3 regions of the Ectobacillus sp. OTK genome follow, and region 2 is predicted to be linked to each of the others. Evidence: riboswitches for the same ligand, from Rfam matches in the RefSeq annotation. Region 2 holds a riboswitch; each other region holds the start of a gene.
What was found. A riboswitch is a leader RNA that binds a small molecule or an ion and turns the genes downstream of it on or off. The one in region 2 is predicted to bind cobalamin.
Positions count from the first base shown of each region.

Region 1: linked by a shared signal. The riboswitch ahead of bluB (5,6-dimethylbenzimidazole synthase) and the one ahead of AC6HZ4_RS04740 (hypothetical protein) in region 2 are both predicted to bind cobalamin.
Region 3: linked by a shared signal. The riboswitch ahead of AC6HZ4_RS27605 (HoxN/HupN/NixA family nickel/cobalt transporter) and the one ahead of AC6HZ4_RS04740 (hypothetical protein) in region 2 are both predicted to bind cobalamin.

Region 1 is NZ_AP048547.1:2,122,576-2,127,287, forward strand. Features, by position in the region: gene AC6HZ4_RS10280 (YhgE/Pip family protein) at 1-895, shown strand, start outside; gene AC6HZ4_RS10285 (sensor histidine kinase) at 990-1,688, opposite strand; gene AC6HZ4_RS10290 (magnetosome magnetite crystal formation protein family) at 1,849-2,166, shown strand; gene bluB (5,6-dimethylbenzimidazole synthase) at 2,260-2,901, opposite strand; cobalamin riboswitch at 3,094-3,239, opposite strand; gene blaOXA (class D beta-lactamase) at 3,525-4,328, shown strand; gene AC6HZ4_RS10305 (MarR family winged helix-turn-helix transcriptional regulator) at 4,653-4,712, shown strand, end outside.
Region 2 is NZ_AP048547.1:955,507-960,218, reverse strand. Features, by position in the region: gene AC6HZ4_RS04755 (VanZ family protein) at 1-178, shown strand, start outside; partial or broken gene AC6HZ4_RS04750 (sulfatase-like hydrolase/transferase) at 204-449, shown strand; partial or broken gene AC6HZ4_RS04745 (SCO family protein) at 441-672, opposite strand; cobalamin riboswitch at 1,130-1,335, shown strand; gene AC6HZ4_RS04740 (hypothetical protein) at 1,512-1,994, shown strand; gene AC6HZ4_RS04735 (hypothetical protein) at 1,984-2,490, shown strand; gene AC6HZ4_RS04730 (CbtB domain-containing protein) at 2,480-2,671, shown strand; gene lonB (ATP-dependent protease LonB) at 2,685-4,712, shown strand, end outside.
Region 3 is NZ_AP048548.1:81,210-85,921, forward strand. Features, by position in the region: gene AC6HZ4_RS27605 (HoxN/HupN/NixA family nickel/cobalt transporter) at 253-1,053, opposite strand; cobalamin riboswitch at 1,208-1,397, opposite strand; gene AC6HZ4_RS27610 (multicopper oxidase domain-containing protein) at 1,860-2,873, shown strand; gene AC6HZ4_RS27615 (ZIP family metal transporter) at 2,889-4,058, shown strand; gene AC6HZ4_RS27620 (twin-arginine translocase TatA/TatE family subunit) at 4,088-4,285, shown strand; partial or broken gene AC6HZ4_RS27625 (IS630 family transposase) at 4,361-4,712, shown strand, end outside.

The sequences.
Region 1 (4,712 bases), 1.2 Mb from region 2:
AGCGGCCAACGGAGCGAAGCAACTGTCTGATGGAACAACGCAATTATCGGATGGCTTTACGAAGTGGAGTGAAGGATTCTCATCCTTGCATGCCGGCATTGCGGAGCTTGAAAACGGCGGCAATCAGTTAAGTAGTGGAGCGGGGAAATTGAACGATGGACTCAGCCAGCTGACAGATGGTTCAACGGAGCTGGCAATGAAATTAAGTGATGCAGCTCAGAAAACGTCTCAGCTTCATAATGATGACTCCTTAACATCGATGTTCTCAGAACCTGTGCAGCTCGTAAAATCAAATGTTTCCGATGTACCGAATTACGGTGTTGGAATTGCGCCGTATTTCCTTTCCTTGGCATTTTACGTAGGCGGAATTATGGCATCCAATATTCTTCCGCTTGGAAGAAGACAAGATCTTCAGGTGAACGGAACTGTCCATTTTGTGAATAAATTGGGCTTAGTTTACGCAGTCGGGCTCATCCAAGCATTGATTGTCGATATGGTTGTTTTGTTCGGCTTTGACTTGCATGTGGCAAGCGTACCGATGTTCATTCTATCAAGTGTAATCATTTCCTTTACGTTTATGACATTTATTTTCATGCTCGTAACGGTATTTGGAATTGTCGGCAAATTTGCGGCGGTCACATTGCTAGTTCTTCAATTGGCTACATGCGGAGGAACATTCCCAGGAGAATTAAGCACGCCGCTGCTTCGGACAATCGGACAATCCCTTCCAATGGCGCATTCACTGCGCGGATTGCAGGATGTAATTTCGTTAGGGGATTGGGAGCAGCTGCAAACGCAAGTTTGGATTTTGTTAGGATATCTCGTTTGTGCTGCTGGAATCGCTTGGATTACAAGTCATATTCAGCATGCAAAGACGCCTGCAGAGCATCATTAATCTGATGACGAAGCAAAAGGGGCTGATCTAAAAGTTATGTAACGGTACTTTTAGATCAGCTTCTTTTTTGTACTTAAAGGGATTTATGACATTACTAGACCTTCTGGATGGAATCATTGATAAATGGTAATTCCATTATAGCCTCTGTTCCTTCACCGAGCCGGCTATCTATCCAAATGAATCCTTCAAAATGATCCACAAGTTCCTTTACCATGTAAAGACCTATTCCTAAACCTTTCTTATGAGGATTGAATTTCCCGTATTTTTTAAATAGCTGCTTTTTTTGTTCTTCAGTCATTCCTATCCCTTGGTCTTTCACCTTGATGATAATCTTATCTTGAGCAGCTAAAACAGAAAGTGTAACAATTGATTGTTCATAACTGTATTTAATGGCATTGCTCAAGAGGTTCGATAAAATCAGTTTTAAACCGATCTTATTCGTATACGTCTTTTCACTGCCGTTTAAGTCCAAGGTATGTTGAAGTTTGAGATTTTGTGTACGTGCTTTAATAGTCATACATTCACTGACCTCTCGAATCACAGGTAACGGCTTAATAATTTCTTTTTTCCAAAGAAAATCATTGGAAAGCATTTGCTCTGTATGAATAATATGATTCATTTCATTGTCAATCACATCTACATAATCCCTTATATCTCTAATTTTACTGAGATTCTCTTCACTCGAATCCATTTCCTGATCCAACATTATGGAGCAGTATGCTTTAATTACAGTAAGCGGATTCCGCACTTCGTGAGATACGACATGCACAAAATCTAGTTTTTGCTTGTACAAATCCAGTTCTGATTGCATTTTAGTTTGGACAGAAAGAGAGGGGAAAATCACCCAGTGATTGACGAAAAATCAGTCTTAGGTCTTATGAACTTGAGATGTGAACTGGTGTATAATGGCAATACAGTATAACAAAATATAAACAAAAAGGAGTTCATTACAAATGGAACAGAAGGGACTTAAGATCCTTGTTCATGCGAGTACGTGGTTTGCACCTGTGTTAGTTCCCATTATCGTATATTTTCTCACATCAAATCGAGAGGTGAAAAGCTTGTCGCTGCAGGCATTGGTCTTTCATCTTGTCATCGGTGTCTTAATTTCGATTTCGATATTCTTCTCATGGATATTGATTGGCATACCGTTTCTTATCGTGTTCGGACTCATGGCGTTAATTGCTCCGATTATCGGCATCATCCGTGCGCTGGATGACCGTCCATTCCGCTATCCGATTATTGGCTCTTGGTTTGCATCATACAAATAGAAGAAATCGGGTATCTCCAGCCTTGAGATACCCGATTTTTTCTTGAGAATATAAGAAAGTATAACTTTTGGAACCGTATCCGCTTTTCGTGCTTTACTGTCCCCATTTTTCATGAAATATCAGCTTTTCTAATGCCCGTCTTTTCTCCCAGTTCGCTGTTTCTAAAATAGGGGCTGTAGGGTATGTGTCTGTATATCCGATGGAAACTAAGGCTACTGGATCAATATGAGGGGGAATTTCTAAAATATCCCGAATATCTGACTTTTTATAAAAGCTCACCCAGCCCATTGCCAATCCTTCAGCGCAGGCTGCCAGCCACATATTTTGAATAGCGCAAGCGGTTGACATGATGTCGGTTTCGGGAATCGAATTGCGGCCGAGTACATGTGAGCCGCCCCGAGAAGGATCGCATGTAACACAGATCGTTAAAGGAGCCTCTTTCATTCCCTCAATCTTAAGGTTTAAAAATTTTGCTGCCCGCTCATCTTGTTCATAATGGATCGCGAGCGCCCGCCTTTCTTTATCTGCAGCCCAAGCTAAGCGGTTTTTTATTTCATCTGATTCAATTAAAATAAAATTCCAAGGCTGCATAAATCCAACAGAAGGTGCATGATGCGCAGCTTCTAATATACGTGCTACTGCTTCTTGCGGTACCGCGTCAGGGAGAAAGCTTCGAATATCTCTTCTTGTTTCTATTACTTTATAAATCGCATCTCTTTCTTCATGAGTAAACAAAGTATAAACACCACCTAATCTTGTTTTATTTTTCAATGTACAAGCTTCTTATATTAGCTTATGTGCTTTTCTTACATAAAAGGATTATGTAATACAAAAAACCTTAACGATTGGAGCTAAGGTTTTCGAATAAGCATACTGATAGAATGCATGAAATTCTATCAGCATGCTTATAAAATCCCTTTCTTCCTGCCGAAGAAATTGGAATTATCAGATCTCCTTGCCCGGTTGTCTTCCTTTCCGGGCAACTCTATTTCAATATTCCCAGCAGCGGGGACTATGTTGGATTTCCGCCAGCTTCCCTATTATATATCGTAACATATTCTGTCTTGAGTGCTTTTATATTTTTATTCATTTCATTCTATCAAAAATGCAAAGAATCCCCTTCTTTAAAAGTGACAGCTTTAGGCGGGGCGGTGAATGTGCTTCAGACAAGGTATGCCGTGTAGTGCAATAATTTAAACGAACACTGCAGGCTAGTGCTAAAATGCATGTAAAAATAATTGAATATTAAGACTATATAGAAGGGAAATCTATCCATTCAAAGGTTTGCAATGTATAATACAGAATGTAAAATAATTACTATTTATGAAGATTATGTTTTTAATAGGGAGGCTGTAAAAATGAAGAGTGTTAAGGCTGCTGTCACTTTATTATTCTTAGTTGTGCTAGCTTTCATAGGAACGACCCCGGTCACAGAAGCAGAACAGGAGCAAACAAAGGAACTGAAAATTGAAGAGCTTTTTAACGGAAAAGAGGGCACGATGGTGCTCAAAAATCTCAAAAAGGATAAAGTTTATGTGTATAACAAAGAGAGAAGCTCCAAAAGGTTCACTCCCGAATCTACCTTTAAAGTACCGAATGCCTTAATTGGGCTGCAAACAGCAGCTGTAAGAGATGAGTATGAAGTCAAACGCTGGGATGGAGTGGTAAGAGAGTTCGAAAGCTGGAACCGTGATCACTCATTAGCTTCTGCTATGAGGGAGTCTGCTATTTGGTTTTATCAGGATATGGCAAGGGACATTGGAGAAACAAGAATGCAAGAGAATGTTAGAATACTAGAATATGGGAATCAAGATATAACGGGCGGAATCGATTCATTTTGGCTGGACAGCAGCCTGAAAATTTCAGCGCTTGAGCAAATAAACTTTATGGAAAGATTAGTCAAGGAAGAGCTTCCGTTTGAAGAAAAACATCAAAAAACGGTTAAACGGATGATGATACAGGATGAAAAGGATGGCTACACGCTTCATGGAAAAACCGGGACAAGGCTTTCGGATCTTGGGCTGGGATGGTATGTTGGTTTCGTTGATACAAAAAAGGATACCTGGGTGTTTGCTGTGAATATCAACGGCACTGGAACGCAAGCAAAAAATATTACACTTGAAACATTAAAGCAGATGGACATTATCGAAGCGGGGAAATAGAATCCTAGGACATCTAGTTTGAATATTTTGGGGTCTGGTCTATTATAATGTTTTTCCATAGTCATTGATTGCGTTTATTGAAGTAACTAAAGCCAAATTTCTCAGTGCTGTAAGCCGGAAATTTGGCTGTTTCTTATTTAGATTTCCTTATCGTTTTAAATCTGTATTTTCCTGGAACTGCAGGAATGCTGGAAAGGCAAACAGTCAAAATATATTGTCGTTATTTCTCGCTTTACATATTTTGGATAACAGATATATAATTAGTCAATAAAGTTAATTTTCCGTTTTAGAACAGTTTAAAAACGAACACGAAGGGGGGACATTATGAGCCAGAATAACCCGCAATTAGAGCAAACCATTAAAGTGCTGCGATCCTTTTGGAGG
Region 2 (4,712 bases):
GTTTTTGGAAAGTTATGGGCAGTTTGTGTTTGGAATTGGAGAGGGCAAAAGCATGGATATTGACGATGTAATCCTCAACACAATCGGTGCTGTAATAGGAGTAGGTTGTTATCTTTTATGGTGCAAAATAGAAAACCGCTTCATCCAAAAAACAAGGGAAGTAGATGTATCTTTGTAACTTCCGATAACGGGCTTTTGTACTACAGCCTTTCTACACAAAGTTCATTACTTTGTCTAACCATTTTCCTTTCCCAATTGAAAAGGACGAAGCAACAATTGAACCTGCTACAACGGGAGATGGTTCGGTTGACCATTATTTCCAGACTACGCGTTATCTAGATAAATCTTTACAAGAGTTCTTTAACTACTTGAAGCAATCTGGCTTATATGATAACTCCGTTATCATTATGTATGGTGACCATTACGGCATTTCGGAAAAACATAATGGCTGTCATAGGCGGACAAACTGTTTGGCAGCTTGTAAAGATAAAATCAGAGAAGACCTTTTCTTTCAAGTCAGAAGAACCAAAATTTTTCCCATTCTGACCTGTGTATGAGAACTTTTCTAATTCCCAATTCAGCAGGTCTCTTAATTTATCTACCGCTGCATGCTCCTAAGATTGTAATCATGAAAACAAGCATAAGCAGTCCATTTACACGCATTTTTTTCATAGGAATCCCTTTCTCCCTGTTGTTTTTTTATGTAAGGTATGGAGCTACGAGGTAGCCCCATACAAACTTATTTGTTCCGTAACAAACACATACTGTTGAGAATCACAAGAAGCGCAGCACCTGTATCGCTTAGCACAGCAATCCAAAGCGTCAACCAACCTGGGAAGATTAGGACAAGTATTACTCTTATATGAAGGCAGTGTCAGTTTATCAAAATTCGTATATAAACGACAACATAGGATTAAAGAAGGTAATTCTTGAGATACAGAACACATCATACAAAATGTGCCATCCTTTCCATGGTGATAGAGAAAGAATAACGCATTTTTTCGTTTTGGGGGTATTTAATTAGTTTACCTTGATGGCGATGTGGATAATCCCCCTGCAATTGTTTCTTCTTACTACCATGTACAGTAAGTAAAATATCGATTATAATTATCATGATTTATCTAAAAGTTAAATATATTTGGGAAAAGGTGAAACACCGAGGGTGTTTCTTAAAAGGGAAGAACGGTGCAAATCCGACACGGTCCCGCCACTGTAATTGGAGAGCATGCGTAAGTCACTGTGCAAAATGGGAAGGCTTATGCAAACTGAATGTGTTATTCAGTAATATGCGTTTGATCCATAAGTCAGGAGACCTGCCTTTTTCTTGTTATCACAAGTAAGCCTACGAGGATAGGGGAGGTGAAATAAAGAGCTTTTTTGGGCCTTTTTCTGGCCTTTTTAGCTTTTATTTGCACTTTCTGCACTTTTGTAGAAGGTGTTTTTTATTTTTCAGAATGGAGGAAAAGATTGTAATGATAAGAACGACTTTCATAAGTGTATTCGCCTTTATAATGTTTCTATCAATGATGCCGCTCACATCGATAATGGCGGAAGAAAAAGTACAAGTTGAAGTAAAAAATGGACAGGGTAAAGAAGCACGGCCTGATTTGGATACCGCTAAAGTAGAGCTAACGCTTCCGGATATTCAAAACGGCTCCGCGCATATTGTTCTTAGTAGCCCAGAGAGAAAATTTTTCTCGCCAACAGATTTCCCCATGGTTGAAGGTACAAAATTAATAAATTCCACCTTTTCTGTGGAAAATGGGAAAGCTTCATTTGACTACATGTTCCCTATTCGCGGCGACTATCAAATGAAAGTAGAAGTCATGGACGAGAAAGGTAAATCGGTTGGAACTCATGAACTTCTCATCAATATCCATGAAAATCCGGTCGAAGTAAAAAAAGCGATTATTTTCATTGTTTCTCTAGCTCTATTTGGATTCATTGCCGGATTTGTATTGGCGAAAAGGAGGAAGAACGTACATGCGATCTAAATTCATATTAGCTTTGGTTCTCATTTTTATACTGACGATGTCATCCGCTGCATTCGCCCACGAATCACATGTAGGAGGTGCAGAAGGCTATCATGCCCGTGTAGGAGAGCCCTTCACTTTTGAAGGGAAATTGGAAACGCAAGAACAAGGGCCTTTTGAAGTGCGTTTTCAGGCAGTACGATTAGAAGATGGGGCACACATCTTATCTATGAACAGTCGCTCTGTTGACGGATCATACAAATTTGCCATGCAGTTTTTTGACGGAGCAGAACATCAAGTAACCATTTCCCTCATCGATCCGAAGACAAACTCTGTGATCTCAGAAAAGAAAATGAAGGTTGAAGTGCAAGCATTCCATCCTCCAATGTTTGTCAAAATGAAAACATTAGCATTTTTGATACTTATAATTATAATTGGAATGCTTTTAGGTATAGGTGTGACACGATTGAAAAAAGCAAATCGACTAACGGAAGGAGAGCGTACTCATGTCGTATAAATTTGAACATACCAAGAAAACAGGTTTTAAAAATATCTTTTTGTCACTCCCGATGCAATTAACCGTGGTTGCTATTTTAGCGGGTATCGTACTTTATACCACTCTTTTTTCCGGTTACGCTCCCGTTCATGATACGCTTCATGAATTACGACATTCGTTAATGTTCATTCCATGCCATTAAGGTGGTTTTTTCATTGAATCATATTTTAATTCAATTTTTCTCTATCGTGATGAACCGTTTTGCCAAGAAGCGACAAGTACTAGCACTTGAACAGACGATTTCTATGTTTCTTCGTTTTTATAACAAAAATCCAGAACAGCTTTTTTCGCTATTATATGGTTTTCGCAATGATTCTCGTTGGGTGTTACGCTACTTGGCAGGCAGGGAAATAGGAAGGTTTTTGCCGGAAAAGGCTGACAAAGTAGCGGAAACTTGGTTTAAACTGGCTGATGATAAAACACTTTATGTGAGGGAAGGTGTAGCGAAAGGGATTACATATGCAGCCGAAACTAGCTTTGACGCAGTATGGAATCTGTGGGAAAAAGCTTTTTCCCACTCTTCTGAGCATGTTCGCCAAACAGCAGCGATGACATCAATCAAGTTTTTTGAAAAGTATAAAGAACGCATAGAGCTTCTTCCTATACTAGAACTCATAAAAAAAGACACTTCGCCAAAAGTAAAAACCATCTATGAAAACTATATAGCTCCTTTTCTAGAAGATAATGATGCTAATTCTAATCTGATAAAAGACTTTACCACGACAGAAGAGCTCTCTGTTCCTGCTCAGCTTATCGATCAAGTAGTTGGACAAGATCATGCAGTGGAAATCATCAAGCTAGCTGCTCGTCAAAAACGTTCAGTGCTGCTGATCGGGGAGCCGGGAACAGGAAAAAGCATGCTGGGACAGGCAATGGCTAAGCTGTTGCCTGCTTCTACCTTAGAAGACATCATCGTGGAAACAGGAGGTAGGGAGAGAAACGTTCCCAAAATTAGAAGACTGTCTGCAGGTGAAGCAGAAACATACATTAGTCAGCGTGAAAAAGAAGCTCAGGTAAACTTTGCTTCTTTTCGTTGGGTGATAGGCTTTGCTTACCTAGTTTCTATGTTTGTTTCTCTCTTCTACTACTTCACTCGAAATAATCCAGTATACATCATAGCTGGGACAATCATGGTAGTACTTTTATATTGGTTCTCAAAATCAAGGAAAATCCAACCTGCCGATGAAATACCCAAATGTTTGGTAAGCCATTCAAACCAAAAACAAGCACCGTTTGTAGATGCTACAGGATTACATGCAGGGGCACTTCTAGGAGATGTACGTCATGACCCTTATCAATCGGGTGGCTTAGAAGCCATGCCCCATCGTTTGGTTGAACCGGGTGCTATTCATCTCGCTCACCATGGTGTACTTTTCATTGATGAGGTATCTACTCTCTCAATAGAATCACAGCAAGCCTTGCTTACTGCCTTTCAAGAGAAAAAACTAGCTATCACTGGACGTTCTCCAGGTTCCAGTGGAACAATGATCCGCACAGAACCTGTCCCAAGTGACTTCATTATGGTTTTGGCGGGCAACTTACCTGATGTGGAAAAGATTCATCCTGCACTGCGTTCAAGGATTCGCGGATACGGATATGAGATTTATACGAATACAACAATGGATGATACGGATGATAATCGCTATAAATTGGCTCAGTTTGTTGCACAAGAAGTCCGCAGGGATAAGAAAATACCCCATTTCACCCGTGAAGCTGTCGAGGCAGTCATTGAGCGGGCAAAAGAAATGTCACCTCACTCCAATAAGCTAACCACACGATTTCGTGAACTAGGCGGACTTATACGGGCCTCTGGGGATATCGCTGTTCAATCCAGTGCACCTCTTGTTCATCAAGAGCATGTTCAAAAAGCACTTCAAATTTCTCGTACATTGGAAGAACAATTGGATAATGCACCAAAAATAGTTAAAGACCTTTATTCTGCTCCTTGTCCGGGGAAAATTAAAGTGTTAGGTATGCACAAGGACAGCATCGGAAAAATATTTCAAATTTATTCAGATGTGCAGCCTTTAGAATACATCGATATCAACATACCTAATGTATGGAATGATAATTTTGATATTCTGCCTGTTGAGGCCGCTTTAAATCGATTACGTTTGAATGGAAAATATTACATTGAAATCGAAGGAATTCAAAGAAGCGTAAAACTAGAGGGATTAAGTCTT
Region 3 (4,712 bases), on a different replicon from region 2:
CAGTTTCAATCATATAAGGAAAACATTCTATACTGACTAGTGAGCAACTATAAAAAACGGATTATAATTTGGATTCATAGCTTTACTTCCGCTTTCAGGAATGTTGTGAACAGAACAAAAATCCCTCAGAACTTGTGAGGGCACTAAAAAAGATCATGATGTTTTAAAATCACAGCCCTTTTCAGTGCTCCCTTGCTATCTTATAAGTAACAAAAAAGCTCTGACACCATAAAATTGTCAGAGCTTTTTTTATTAATTTGTAGTATGTGTTTCAATGCTTTGTTTCCTAGATCGAACACTTACAAAGGCAAAAGTGGCGACTAAAAAAATAAAAAGAATGATTCCCACGATTTCGAAATTGAGTTCTGCCCACGGATTAAAGAAGGTAAATGCCAGATAGAAGGAAACCCCATACGCTAAGACAACAATCACCCAACCCAGGATTCTTGACGCAGACTGGCCGATTTTGCTTGACTGATTCACCATTTTATAGACAATTAATGAATCAATTGTATCTGTAATCATCATGCCAAACATAAAAACTAGTCCTAAAAGTAAAGGTGTATATTCACCTGCATTCCCTGCTGCTAAAGACCAGACAGCCGTTTGACTTACCGTCTCGGCAGCCAAGGCAAACAAAGCCCCTACTAAAATAATAAGTAAAGGATTTGTTGTTCCCTTAGCAACTCTAGGAATAAATTTACCCTTTAATCCACTCAATTGAAATTCTTCCTGATTATTTCTGGTGCGCAATAGATTATAAGTATTTAACGTTCCAATAAGGAATAAAGAAACAATCGACACCCAGGATGCAATATTATCAAAATAAGTTGGGAATGAAAAATTCTCTATCACCATTCCTAAAATACTAGCTATTACAGCTACCATTCCTCCATGACCCAATGCAAATAATGTACCCACCCAACGTGCAAACGGACTGCCCATTCGCCAATTATAACGAGTTTGTCCATCAATAAAAGCAAGATGATCCGCATCTAGTCCATGTCGAAGCCCTAATACAAAAACAAGTAAAAAAAGTGATACAGTTTCCATGTGAAAATTCCCCCTTTTTATAAATAAACAAGACATAAAAAAACCTTAACCTTTAACTGGTTAAGGATTCATGGGTACGCGCAAATAGACGACAAAATGGCAGAATACAATTGTCGCTTCATCTCCGTACACCTCTCCTTTCCGCGAAGGCTGTTTTGGTGTTACAACCTAGGTAGGTCTCCTGGCTTTTGAATCATCGCGCTCTATCGTCTTCCCCAAGATATGGTTGAGTGACATACATGATAGAGAACTCCTCAATTACAGTGGCGGGACCGCTCGGGATTTGCACCCGATTCCCTGTTACCCCTTGCTCTCACAAGGGCACCTAGTTTGCTTACAATATGATGTTGTAACTTGATTATACGTATAATTCTCAAAATGTAAAACTTAATTTTTTATGCTATAACTCTGTATTAGTTTACATCCTAATTGGCTAATAAGAGAATCACAGTATATTTAACCTGTATCCATGTTAGATTACCATAACAGACTTGATATTCAACGTATCTTTAAATCTTAGAAGAACTTCTTTTAGGTCGCTTACTGAAGAAAGTTTTTCTAGACTTAAACTAATTTTATGAAATAAGAAAAATTTACTTCTAATCCAGTGTTTTCATATCAGTAATTACCTGAAATGCTGCTGATTAAGCAATAAAATATGGATATTAAATCCAAATTTGACACTTAGTTTACAGATTGTTTCGGTGACCCTAAAAAATAAACATTGACAAACCTTTCCTTTGAGAATAAATTTTAGCTTAACAACATATTTTTGCGTTAAGGAAACTTTTTTAGGGGGATTAAAAATGTCTGAACAAAACCAATTTTCCAGAAGAGATATATTAAAGTTGGGATCTGCTGGCGCCATAGGCTTGGCAGGGAGTTATTTTCTAAATAGTTTAGCGCCTTTTACCCCTTCGGTTAAAGCGCAATCTCATACCAAAAACCACAGTAATACAGATCATAGTCAGATGATGAATGACAGTATAAAAACTTCAGGATATAAAATGGCAGAAAAACTACTGACTGAATTTGATTATGGGAAGGTCACTAGACTTCCTAACGGTCAAATTTTGCGTGAATATACAGTTGTTGCCATCGATAAAGAAATTGAAATCGCAAAAGGCATTAAATTTCCAGGATGGACATATAACGGAACGATTCCAGGACCTACGTTTCGTTGTACGGAAGGGGATTTGCTTCGATTCTATTTTACAAATAAAGGAAGTCACCCCCATTCCATTCACTTTCATGGCATCCATCCACCAGAAATGGATGGAATTACTCCTATCGCTCCAGGACAAAGCTTTATTTATGAATTTGAAGCCAGACCCTATGGACTGCAATTATACCATTGTCACGTGTTACCTCTCGCTCGCCATATTCATAAAGGGTTATACGGGAATTTTATCATCGATCCGAAAACCCCGAGGGAGCCGGCGTTGGAGTTGAACATGGTAATGAACGGATTCGATTTAGATTTGGATGGTGGAAACGACTTTTACACTATTAATGGATATGCCTTCGCATTCATGAATCATCCAATTAAAGTGAAAAAGGATCAGTTAATTCGTATTTATCTTAGTAATCTTACAGAATTTGATCTAATTAACTCTTTCCATCTTCATTCGAACTATTTTACCTATTATCCGACAGGAAGAAATGATAATCCCTCCCAGTTTACCGATACAATTATGCAATGCCAAGGTGAACGTGGCATTCTTGAAATGAGATTCCCATATAAGGGGAGATACATGTTCCATGCCCATGTTAGTGAATTCGCTGAATTAGGATGGATGGGATTTTTCGAAGTAGAGTAAAGGAGAGGTGACAAAATGAAGACAAAATGGATGATTTCAGGCTTCATCCCTTTAGTAATGCTTATAGGAGTATTAGCATGGGTATTAATAAACGGAGCAGGAATAGAAAAAGATCCTGCTGCACCTATTGAAGTATTGAATATTGAAAGAATTAAAGTAACAAATGGAGGTTTTGAACTTTCAGTAAGTAACACCGGTCCGGAAACACTTACGATTTCACAAGTGATTGTAGATGATTCAGTTTGGAATTTCAATGTTTCGCCTAGTCCTACGCTCAAACGTTTCGAGGAAGGAAAAGTAACTATCCCCTATCCATGGGTTGAGGGAGATCCCCATGCAATTAAAATCATCACTGAAAATGGTATTGTAACAGAAGGAGAAATTGCTGCGGCAACCTTAACTCCTGAGGCTAACTGGAGCAGCTTTTTAAACTATGGTTTTATTGGTTTTTATGTTGGGATTGTCCCTATCACTCTAGGATTATTGTGGTATCCATTTATGAAGCGCTTTAAGCGAAAATGGATTAATACTATCCTCGCACTCACTGTTGGGCTCTTATTATTCCTGTTTGTCGGAACACTTGCTGATGGATTTGAAATTGGTGCCGAAGCTCCCTCTGTATTTCAAGGAAATATGGTAGTTATAATAGGAGCAGCTCTTACCTTCTTGCTATTAATAGGATTTGACCAGTATCAGCAAAGAAAGGGAGAATCCAAAAGTTACTCACCTTTTAAAATAGCACTTCTAATGGCTATAGGCATTGGGCTTCATAACTTTGGGGAAGGACTGGCGATTGGATCCTCTTTTGCTCTTGGAGAGGCAGCTTTGGGAACTTTTTTAATTATTGGTTTTACTTTGCACAATATTACAGAAGGAATTGGGATAGCTGCTCCACTTTTAAAAACCAAGCCTAGTATAAAAGTCTTCTTTATCCTTGGAACCCTCGCTGGCGCACCTGCAATCTTTGGTACTTGGTTCGGTGGGTTTATCTTCTCGCCAATCTTGGGTGCTTTATTTTTAGGAATTGGAGCAGGTGCCATTTTACAAGTAATTTATGTCATTACAAAAATGCTTATTGAAGACCATAGAACACATAAGGAACCATCTGTCTCCTGGTTAAACCTTTCTGGGTTCGCTGTTGGACTGTTAATCATGTACTTTACTGCATTTTTTGTTAAATTTTAAAGAAGAAATTTGAATACTAGGAGGAAGGTATGCTGCAAAGTATCGGGGTTCCAGGCTTAATACTTATTTTAATAATTGCGCTTATGATTTTTGGCCCTTCTAAATTGCCGGAAATCGGAAGAGCATTTGGCTCCACTTTAAGGGAATTTAAAAAGTCCACTAGAGAGATTATGACAGATGATTCAAATGAAGAAACATCTAATAAGCAAGAAAAATCATCTATATAAGTTGAATTAAATAATCTCTTCTCCTCCCTATGTTACAATAAGGATAAACATGAACGAAATAGGGAGAGACGTAAGATGGAAACACAAGCAGCCGAATTAGAAACTGTCCAACAAGCAATGAAACAAACGAAAGATAAGCGAATGTATGAGCGTTATCAAGCGGTCTCTCTCTTCTTAGAAGGCTACACGTATGAACAAATTGCTAAGATTGTTGGTTACAACTAAAAGACAGTGGGCGAATATGTGAGAGCTTATCGTAAGAACGGGCTCGAAGGGCTCATCAGACGTGCTTCCCCAGGTACACCGCATAAACTGACACCAGAACAGGAGAAAGAACTGGTACAAACGGTGGTACATTCTCTTCCTGTTGATGTTGGATTTGCCGCTCGTCATAATTGGACATTAGCACTGATCGTGTCATTTGTAG